One region of the Citrobacter amalonaticus genome, then DNA from elsewhere that is predicted to be linked to it. Evidence: predicted binding sites of a transcription regulator. Region 1 holds the regulator's gene; each other region holds the start of a gene.

Region 1 (3,287 bases):
AACCCGCCTGAAATAACGGCTCCGCCCGCCGCAGCACCCAGCGCATTTCCAAGGTTAAATGCACCAATGTTCACGGAAGATGAGAGACCCGGCGCTTCATGAGCCACACGCATGACGCGCATTTGTAACGGTGGGACGACCGCAAAGGTCGCTGCCCCCCAGACCACCATGCTGACCGCCGCGCCCAGTTCATTCTGAGCCAGGAATGGGATCGCCAGCATAATCACCATCAGCAGCAGCAAAAATCCCTTCAGCGTGCCGTTAACCGAGCGATCGGCCAGTTTTCCGCCAAGGTAGTTGCCAATGGAGAAACCCACACCGATCAGAACCAGCATCCCGGTCACAAAAGCCGGCGTCGCATGGGTGATGCTTTGCAGAACAGGTGAAATATAGGTATAGAGCGTGAACATGGCGCCCGCCCCCAGTACGGTGGTCAGCAGCGCCGAGAGCACCTGAGGACGCATCAGCACCGCCAGCTCTTTTTTCACTTCCGGACGCGCCCCGGCACCGCCTTTTGGCAATGAGAAGAAGAGACTCAGCATCGAGATAACGCCCAGCCCCGCCGTCGCCATGAACGACATCCGCCAGCCGATGGTTTCACCCAGCCAGGTCGCCGCCGGCACACCGCCGATATTGGCGATGGTCAGCCCCATAAACATAGTGGCAACGGCGCTCGCCTGTTTGTGCTTCGGCACCACGCTTGCCGCCACCACCGAACCCAGGCCAAAGAATGCGCCGTGGTTAAGGCTGGTTAAAATACGTGACAACATCAGCGTGGTGTAATCCGGCGAAATCGCCGAGAGCACGTTACCGAGCGTAAAAATAGCCATCAGAAAAATGAGCGCATTACGGCGTCCGCGATGTGACAGCAACAGCGTCATCAGCGGCGCGCCGACCATCACGCCTACCGCATAAGCGCTAATCAGCATACCTGCCGCAGGGATGGACACATCAACGCCACGCGCGATGACGGGCAGCAGACCCATTGGCGAGAATTCGGTGGTACCGATGCCGAACGCGCCGATGGCCAGCGCCAGTAACGGATAATTAATTTTCATGCAGTGATGACTCCGGCTCTTCGCGACAGGGCGCGATGCTTAACTAAGAGTCAAAAGCATGACATCAATCACAAAAAAAGAGAAGTTAACAAAAATACAAAAGACTTTTGCAGATTCAATAACAATATGACAGGAGGTTCGAGGGAGCAGGAACTCCCCCGAGGGGGATCAGTGCAGTGCCGCCGTCAGGCCGCCCGCAACGATTAAAGCCAGAACAATAAACGTGGTCACTAATGAAAATTTCAGATCGGTGCTCATCAACTTTTCTCCTTTTTATTCCCACACAAAAAGTGATATAGCGCATTTTTACACACTTGAGTGTAAAAATCTCCCACGATTTAGAGTGATATGTGCTTTTAATACTTCCCCTTTTCGTAAAGATCAGACAAAATTCGACGCTTACTTGATTAGCGTACCGGCCATTGACCCCTTCCTGACGTTCCGTGTCGTTTCCCGGCGTGCCGCAGCCCTGATGTTGGGCACAGGATGAGTAAAGGCAAACGTTTACTTAGCGTAATTTAATGTTCAGGTTGGGTCTGGAGTGAGATTTAATGGCAACAATTAAAGATGTAGCGAAGCGCGCAAACGTTTCCACTACAACCGTGTCACACGTAATTAACAAAACGCGTTTCGTCGCTGAAGAAACACGCAATGCAGTGTGGGCGGCAATCAAAGAATTGCACTATTCCCCCAGCGCGGTTGCCCGCAGCCTGAAAGTCAACCATACCAAGTCTATCGGTTTGCTGGCGACGAGCAGCGAAGCCCCCTATTTTGCCGAAATTATTGAAGCGGTTGAGAAGAACTGCTTCCAGAAGGGCTATACCCTGATCCTCGGTAACGTCTGGAACAACCTGGAAAAACAGCGTGCCTATCTGTCCATGATGGCGCAAAAACGCGTTGATGGCCTGCTGGTAATGTGTTCCGAATACCCCGATCCCCTGCTCTCAATGCTGGAAGAATATCGTCATATCCCGATGGTGGTGATGGACTGGGGCGAAGCCAAAGCCGACTTCACCGATACGGTGATTGATAACGCCTTTGAAGGCGGTTATATGGCAGGCCGTTACCTCGTTGAGCGCGGACATCGCGAAATTGGCGTGATCCCAGGACTGATGGAGCGTAACACTGGCGCAGGCCGTCTGGCCGGTTTTATGAAGGCGATGGATGAAGCGCTGATTAAAGTGCCTGAAAACTGGATTGTACAAGGCGACTTCGAGCCGGAATCCGGCTACCGCGCTATGCAGCAAATTCTGTCGCAGGCGCATCGCCCGACGGCGGTCTTCTGTGGCGGCGATATCATGGCGATGGGCGCCCTGTGCGCCGCCGATGAGATGGGTCTGCGCGTCCCGCAGGACGTGTCGCTGATAGGCTACGACAACGTGCGCAACGCCCGTTTCTTTACGCCGGCGTTGACCACTATCCACCAGCCAAAAGATTCGCTGGGTGAGACGGCCTTTAATATGTTGCTGGACCGCATCGTCAATAAACGCGAAGAGTCGCAGTCTATTGAAGTCCACCCGCGCCTGGTGGAGCGCCGCTCCGTTGCGGATGGCCCGTTCCGCGACTACCGTCGTTAAGCCTCTTCTGCGGGAGTCTCATCTGGCTCCCGCAACCACTCTTTGTTCAGCGTTTCACTGTCTCCCAGATAATCCAGCAGCCAGATCAGCGCAGGTGACATATCATTCTGCTGCCAGGTCAGGCAACAGGCCGCATCCGGGAACGGGTTCTCCAGATTTAACACGACCCACTGCCCCTTGTTAAGATACGGCTTGGCGAAATGCGTCGGTACCATGCCGACACAGAGTCCGGCGCTAATACAGGTCGCGGAGGAATCCCAGTCCGGCACCACCACCCGCTTCTGGTTGTCCAGCAGCCAGGTCACGCGCTTCGGCAGAGTGCGGGACGTATCTTCCAGCACCAGCGACGGCCAGTTGCGCAACGTGTCATCGCTTAACGGCCCGCTCATAGCGGCCAGCGGATGCGTACTGGCAACGACGCAACACCAGCTCAGCTTACCCATATCGCGGAACGTGTATCGTCCTCCCACCGGGATCGCCTGGGTTGCCCCGATGGCGAGTTCGACCCGGCCATCTGACAGCGCGTCCCAGACGCCATTAAACACCTCTTGAAAGACCAGTAGCTCCACGTCATCAAAGTGGCGGTAGAAATCGACGATCAATTGCCGCGTGCGTTCCGGTCGCACGATATTGTCCACCGCGATGGGAAGTT
Region 2 (3,287 bases), 1.3 Mb from region 1:
GGTCACCGCGCAGTTCGCCACCGGCACCTGCCACGGACCGACCATCTGATCGCGAGACACCATCCCGGTCACGGTACGGTCGCCAATGGTGACCAGGAAGGTTTTTTCCGCCACCGTCGGCAGATGCAGAACGCGTTTAACAGCATCCGCAATGGTGATGTCAGCACGATTCAGTGCCTCACCTTTCGCCTTCAGCGTCTGAACGTCGCGGGTCATCTTCGGCGTTTTACCGAGCAGCACGTCAAGCGGCAGATCGATAGGCTGGTTGTCGAAGTGGCGATCGTTTAGCGACAGATGCTGTTTTTCGGTTGCCTCACCAATCACCGCATACGGCGCGCGCTCGCGCTTACACAGCTCGTCGAACAGCGGCAGTTGATCCGCCGCCACGGCCAGCACGTAACGTTCCTGGGACTCGTTACACCAGATTTCCAGCGGGCTCATACCCGGCTCATCGCTGAGGATGTCACGCAGTTCGAATTTACCGCCGCGTCCGCCGTCGCTAACCAGTTCTGGCATCGCGTTCGACAGACCACCGGCGCCAACGTCGTGGATAAACAGGATCGGGTTGGCGTCACCCAACTGCCAGCAGCGGTCGATCACTTCCTGGCAGCGGCGTTCCATCTCCGGGTTATCACGCTGTACCGAGGCGAAATCAAGATCCGCGTCAGACTGGCCGGAAGCCATCGAGGAAGCCGCGCCGCCGCCCAGGCCGATATTCATCGCCGGACCGCCGAGAACGATCAGTTTCGCCCCGACGACGATCTCGCCTTTCTGCACGTGATCGGCACGGATGTTACCAATCCCGCCCGCCAGCATGATCGGCTTGTGATAGCCGCGCAGTTCTTCGCCGTTATGGCTGGTCACTTTTTCTTCGTAAGTACGGAAATAGCCGTTCAGCGCCGGACGACCAAATTCATTGTTAAACGCCGCGCCGCCCAGCGGGCCTTCGGTCATGATATCCAGCGCGGTCACAATACGCTCCGGCTTGCCGAAGTCTTCCTCCCACGGCTGCTCAAAGCCCGGAATGCGCAGGTTAGAAACGGAGAAGCCTACCAGACCCGCTTTTGGCTTCGCGCCGCGTCCGGTAGCCCCTTCATCACGGATTTCACCGCCGGAACCGGTCGCCGCACCCGGCCACGGAGAGATCGCCGTCGGGTGGTTATGGGTTTCCACTTTCATCAGGATGTGCGCCGGCTCCTGGTGGAAGTCATAGCGACCGGTCGCGTGGTCGGCAAAGTAACGCCCCACTTCAGACCCTTCCATCACGGCCGCGTTGTCTTTATAAGCGGAAAGCACATGATCCGGCGTGGTTTCAAAGGTGTTTTTGATCATCTTGAACAGTGACTTCGGCTGTTGCTTGCCATCGATGATCCAGTCGGCGTTGAAAATCTTGTGGCGGCAGTGCTCAGAGTTCGCCTGCGCAAACATGTAGAGTTCGATATCGTTCGGGTTGCGCCCCAGTCGGGTAAACGCATCCTGCAGGTAATCAATTTCGTCATCCGCCAGCGCCAGACCGAGACGCAGGTTAGCGTCAATCAGCGCCTGACGGCCTTCACCCAGCAGGTCAACGCTTGCAACCGGCGCTGGCTGATGGTGAGCAAACAGTTTTTCCGCGTCAGTTAATGAAGAAAACACCGTTTCCATCATCCGATCGTGCAGCTCGGCGGCAACCCACTGCCACTGCTCAGCGCTCAGCGTGGAGGCTTCAACGTAATAAGCGACGCCGCGTTCCAGACGGTCAATCTGTTGCAGACCGCAGTTATGGGCGATATCTGTCGCTTTGGAAGACCAGGGGGAGATGGTGCCAGGGCGAGGCATCACCAGTAGCAGTTTCCCTTCCGGGGTGTGGCTGCTCAGGCTGGGACCGTATTTCAGCAGACGGGCAAGCTGCGCGTGCTCATCCTCGTTCAACGGCGCGTTCAGGTCAGCGAAATGGACGTACTCGGCGTAAATGTTGCTTACCTGGAGGTTGGCAGCCTGAAAACGTGCCAGCAGTTTGTTAATACGGAATGCGGACAGTGCAGGCGAACCACGCAGAATTTCCATCATAAGTCTCTCGTCTTCTAAGCTTTCGGTGTGCCCAAGTGGGGAAACGGGCGTCATTATAAAGAATCTGAGCCGCCGACGAAACCGTTTGCGTCGAAATAAAATCACCCCACGTTGTTGTCATACGATGCTACCGATTGCTCTAATTAGTTGCCAACTGGCGCAAGTTTAAGCAAAATGCCGCTCATTGATGAATACTCCTGGTCTTTCTATTCCTTTTCCCATCCTGAGGCAACGCACGGTTCAGAGAATTAACTAATTGAAAAAATTAAAGATTAATTATCTGTTCATCGGCATATTGACGCTGCTGCTGGCTGCGGCCCTCTGGCCCTCTATCCCCTGGTTCGGTAAAGCCGATAATCGTATCGCCGCGATCCAGTCGCGGGGAGAGTTGCGCGTGAGCACGATTGAGTCACCGCTCACCTGGGCGAAACTCGACGGTAAGCCGTACGGGCTCGATTACGAGCTGGCTCAGCAGTTCGCCAGTTATCTGGGCGTAAAGCTGAAGATTACCGTCCGCCAGAACATCAGCCAGCTGTTTGACGATCTGGATAATGGTGACGCCGACCTGCTGGCGGCCGGGCTGGTCTACAACAGTGAACGAGTGAAAAATTATCAGCCGGGACCGACCTACTATTCGGTGTCCCAGCAACTGGTCTACAAAGTGGGCCAGTATCGTCCCCGTACATTGGGCAGCGTGACGGAAAGTCAGCTCACTATCACCCCGGGGCATGTGGTGGCGAACGATCTACAAACCCTGAAACAGACAAAATACCCTGAGCTGAGCTGGCGGATCGATGAAAAAAAAGGCTCAACGGAACTGCTTGATGCGGTGATTGCCGGACAGCTGGATTACACCATTGCCGACTCTGTCGCCATCAGCCTTTATCAGCGCGTTCACCCCGAACTGGCCGTGGCGCTGGATATCACCGACGAACAGCCGGTGACCTGGTTTAGTCCGCTGGATGATGACAACACGCTGTCTGCCGCCCTGCTCGATTTCTTCAACGGTATGAATGAGGACGGCTCCCTGGCGCGTCTCGAAGAAAAGTATCTGGGGCACGGCGATGATTTTGACTATGTCGATACCCGCACCTTTCTGCGCGCGGTTGATGCCATGCTCCCCGACCTGAAACCACTGTTTGAAAAACACGCCCAGGAGATTGACTGGCAGCTGCTTGCGGCGATCTCCTGGCAGGAATCGCACTGGGATCCGCAGGCCACATCGCCAACCGGCGTGC
Region 3 (3,287 bases), 1.2 Mb from region 1:
CGACGTCATGACGGCGGGCGCTCACGGCGTTGCGCGAGAAATTACTGATGGCGTGCTGCCCGGGAAAAACTACCCTAACCACGAGGCGATCGATTTCTATCATCGCTACAAAGAAGACATCAGGTTGTTTGCAGAAATGGGCTTTAAATGTTTTCGTACCTCCATCGCCTGGACGCGTATTTTCCCGCGCGGGGATGAAACGCAGCCAAACGAGGCGGGACTGCAATTTTACGACAATCTGTTTGATGAATGTCTGAAATACGGCATTGAACCGGTGATTACTCTGTCGCATTTCGAGATGCCCTACCATCTGGTGACGGAGTATGGCGGCTGGCGCAACCGCAAGCTGATCGACTTTTTTGTCCGCTTTGCAAAAGTAGTCTTTACCCGCTATCAGCACAAAGTGAAGTACTGGATGACCTTCAATGAGATCAACAACCAGGCAAATTATCATGAGGATTTTGCGCCGTTCACTAACTCCGGCCTGAAGTATCAGCCAGGTGAAGATCGTGAGCCGGTAATGTACCAGGCGGCGCATTACGAACTGGTGGCCAGTGCGCTGGCGGTGAAGGCGGCACGAGAAATTAACCCGACGTTGCAGATCGGCTGCATGATCGCCATGTGTCCTATCTACCCGCTGACCTGTGCACCAGACGACATGATGATGGCGATGAACGCCATGCATCGTCGCTACTGGTTTACCGACGTGCATGTACGGGGGAAATATCCGCAGCATATTCTCAACTATTTTGCGCGCCGCGAGTTTGACCTCGATATTACGGAGGAAGACCGCATTGCTCTGTCCGAAGGCTGCGTGGATTACATCGGTTTTAGCTATTACATGTCGTTTGTCACCAAAGCGACAGACGATAATCCGCAGCTCGATTATGACGAGAGCAAAAGCCTGGTCTCCAATCCCTACGTACAGAAATCGGACTGGGGCTGGCAGATTGATCCGGTGGGACTGCGCTATTCGCTAAACTGGTTCTGGGATCACTACCAGTTGCCGTTGTTTATCGTTGAAAACGGGTTTGGTGCGATTGATGTTCAACTGCCTGACGGCACCGTGGATGACAGCTATCGTATCGAGTATATGGCGGCGCATCTTCGTGAAATGAAAAAAGCGGTGGAAGAAGATGGCGTGGATCTCATGGGGTACACGCCGTGGGGATGTATCGATCTGGTCTCTGCGGGAACGGGAGAGATGAAAAAGCGCTACGGGTTTATCTACGTTGATAAAAATAATGACGGTAGTGGGACGCTGGCGCGCAGCCGTAAGAAATCTTTCGCCTGGTATCAGCAGGTGATAAAAAGTAACGGTGAATCCCTCTGATTTCAGCCACTTGATACTCGGCCCCGCACGGAATGCGGGGCATGTTTTATACTCATCACCCAAACGTATACCACTTTGCTTGATCCAGGTCATGCATACGTTATGTTGCGCCAGAGAGGAAAAGCGGTATAATCCGGCGATTTTTTTTGTGGTTGCCACTCGTCTGAGGAAAGGAGAAGAGTATGAAGATCGTGGAAGTCAAACACCCACTCGTCAAACACAAGCTGGGTCTGATGCGTGAGAACGATATCAGCACCAAACGCTTTCGTGAACTCGCCTCGGAAGTAGGCAGTCTGCTGACCTACGAAGCGACTGCGGGCCTGGAAACTGAAAAAGTGACCATTGAAGGCTGGAATGGTCCGGTCGAAGTGGATCAAATCAAAGGCAAAAAAATTACCGTCGTGCCTATCCTGCGTGCAGGTTTGGGGATGATGGACGGCGTGCTGGAAAACGTACCGAGCGCGCGTATCAGTGTAGTCGGCATGTACCGTAACGAAGAGACGCTGGAGCCGGTTCCGTATTTCCAGAAACTGGTTTCTCATATCGACGAGCGCATGGCGCTGATCGTCGACCCTATGCTGGCGACCGGGGGTTCCGTTATCGCCACCATCGATCTGCTGAAAAAAGCGGGCTGCAGCAGCATCAAAGTGCTGGTGCTGGTGGCGGCGCCGGAAGGCATCGCCGCGCTGGAAAAAGCGCATCCGGATGTGGAACTGTACACCGCATCGATCGACCAGGGCCTGAACGAGCACGGATACATTATTCCGGGGCTTGGTGATGCCGGCGATAAGATTTTTGGTACTAAGTAAGTGAATAACTAATAAATAGCCGACTTTAAGAGTCGGCTTTTTTTTGAATAAAACAACTCAACGACTCATAACAAACACACTCAGAGGAAAACACTATGACGCGCCGTGCTATCGGGGTGAGTGAAAGACCGCCGCTTTTACAGACAATCCCGCTTAGTTTGCAACACCTGTTCGCCATGTTTGGCGCAACCGTGCTGGTGCCAGTTCTGTTTCATATCAACCCGGCTACCGTTCTGTTGTTCAACGGGATCGGGACGTTGCTGTATCTCTTTATCTGTAAAGGAAAAATCCCTGCCTATTTAGGTTCAAGCTTCGCCTTTATCTCACCGGTTCTGCTGCTGCTGCCGTTGGGATACGAAGTGGCGCTGGGCGGCTTCATCATGTGTGGCGTGCTGTTCTGCCTGGTTTCGTTCATTGTTAAGAAAGCCGGTACCGGCTGGCTGGACGTGATGTTTCCTCCTGCGGCAATGGGCGCAATCGTTGCCGTCATCGGTCTTGAACTGGCAGGCGTTGCCGCCGGTATGGCCGGATTGCTGCCTGCGGAAGGACAATCTGCGGATTCGAAAACCATCATTATCTCGATGGTGACGCTGGCGGTGACCGTATTTGGCTCGGTGCTGTTCCGTGGTTTCCTTGCGATTATCCCGATCCTGATTGGGGTACTGGCAGGTTATGCACTGTCATTTGCGATGGGCGTGGTTGATACCACACCGATTGCCGAGGCGCACTGGTTTGCGCTGCCGACCTTCTACACCCCTCGTTTTGAGTGGTTCGCCATTCTGACCATTCTGCCTGCGGCGCTGGTGGTGATTGCCGAACACGTCGGTCACCTGGTGGTGACGGCGAACATCGTCAAAAAAGATCTGGTTCGCGATCCGGGTCTGCATCGCTCAATGTTTGCTAACGGTCTGTCGACGGTGATTTCCGGCTTCTTTGGCTCCACGCCGAACACCACCTACGGTGAGAACATTGGCGTAATGGCAATCACGCGTGTTTACAGTACCTGGGTGATCGGCGGCGCGGCGATTTTCGCTATTCTGCTCTCCTGCGTCGGTAAACTGGCGGCGGCGATTCAGATCATTCCGCTGCCGGTGATGGGTGGGGTGTCATTGCTGCTGTACGGGGTGATCGGGGCATCCGGTATT

Evidence for each region. The regulator PurR, encoded in region 1, represses purine synthesis genes. The targets are predictions, from matches to a motif close to CANGCAAACGTTTGCNTG.
Region 2: the regulator PurR is predicted to act here: its motif matches at 2,124-2,141, upstream of purL (phosphoribosylformylglycinamidine synthase).
Region 3: the regulator PurR is predicted to act here: its motif matches at 1,390-1,407, upstream of upp (uracil phosphoribosyltransferase).

What each region holds. Positions count from the first base shown of each region.
Region 1 covers NZ_CP014015.2:4,179,093-4,182,379, reverse strand. The annotation lists gene AL479_RS20330 (MFS transporter) at 1-1,058, opposite strand, end outside; gene AL479_RS20320 (YnhF family membrane protein) at 1,227-1,316, opposite strand; gene purR (HTH-type transcriptional repressor PurR) at 1,610-2,635, shown strand; gene punR (DNA-binding transcriptional activator PunR) at 2,632-3,287, opposite strand, start outside.
Region 2 covers NZ_CP014015.2:593,926-597,212, forward strand. The annotation lists gene purL (phosphoribosylformylglycinamidine synthase) at 1-2,049, opposite strand, end outside; gene mltF (membrane-bound lytic murein transglycosylase MltF) at 2,306-3,287, shown strand, end outside.
Region 3 covers NZ_CP014015.2:516,632-519,918, reverse strand. The annotation lists gene AL479_RS02570 (6-phospho-beta-glucosidase) at 1-1,333, shown strand, start outside; gene upp (uracil phosphoribosyltransferase) at 1,516-2,142, shown strand; gene uraA (uracil permease) at 2,238-3,287, shown strand, end outside.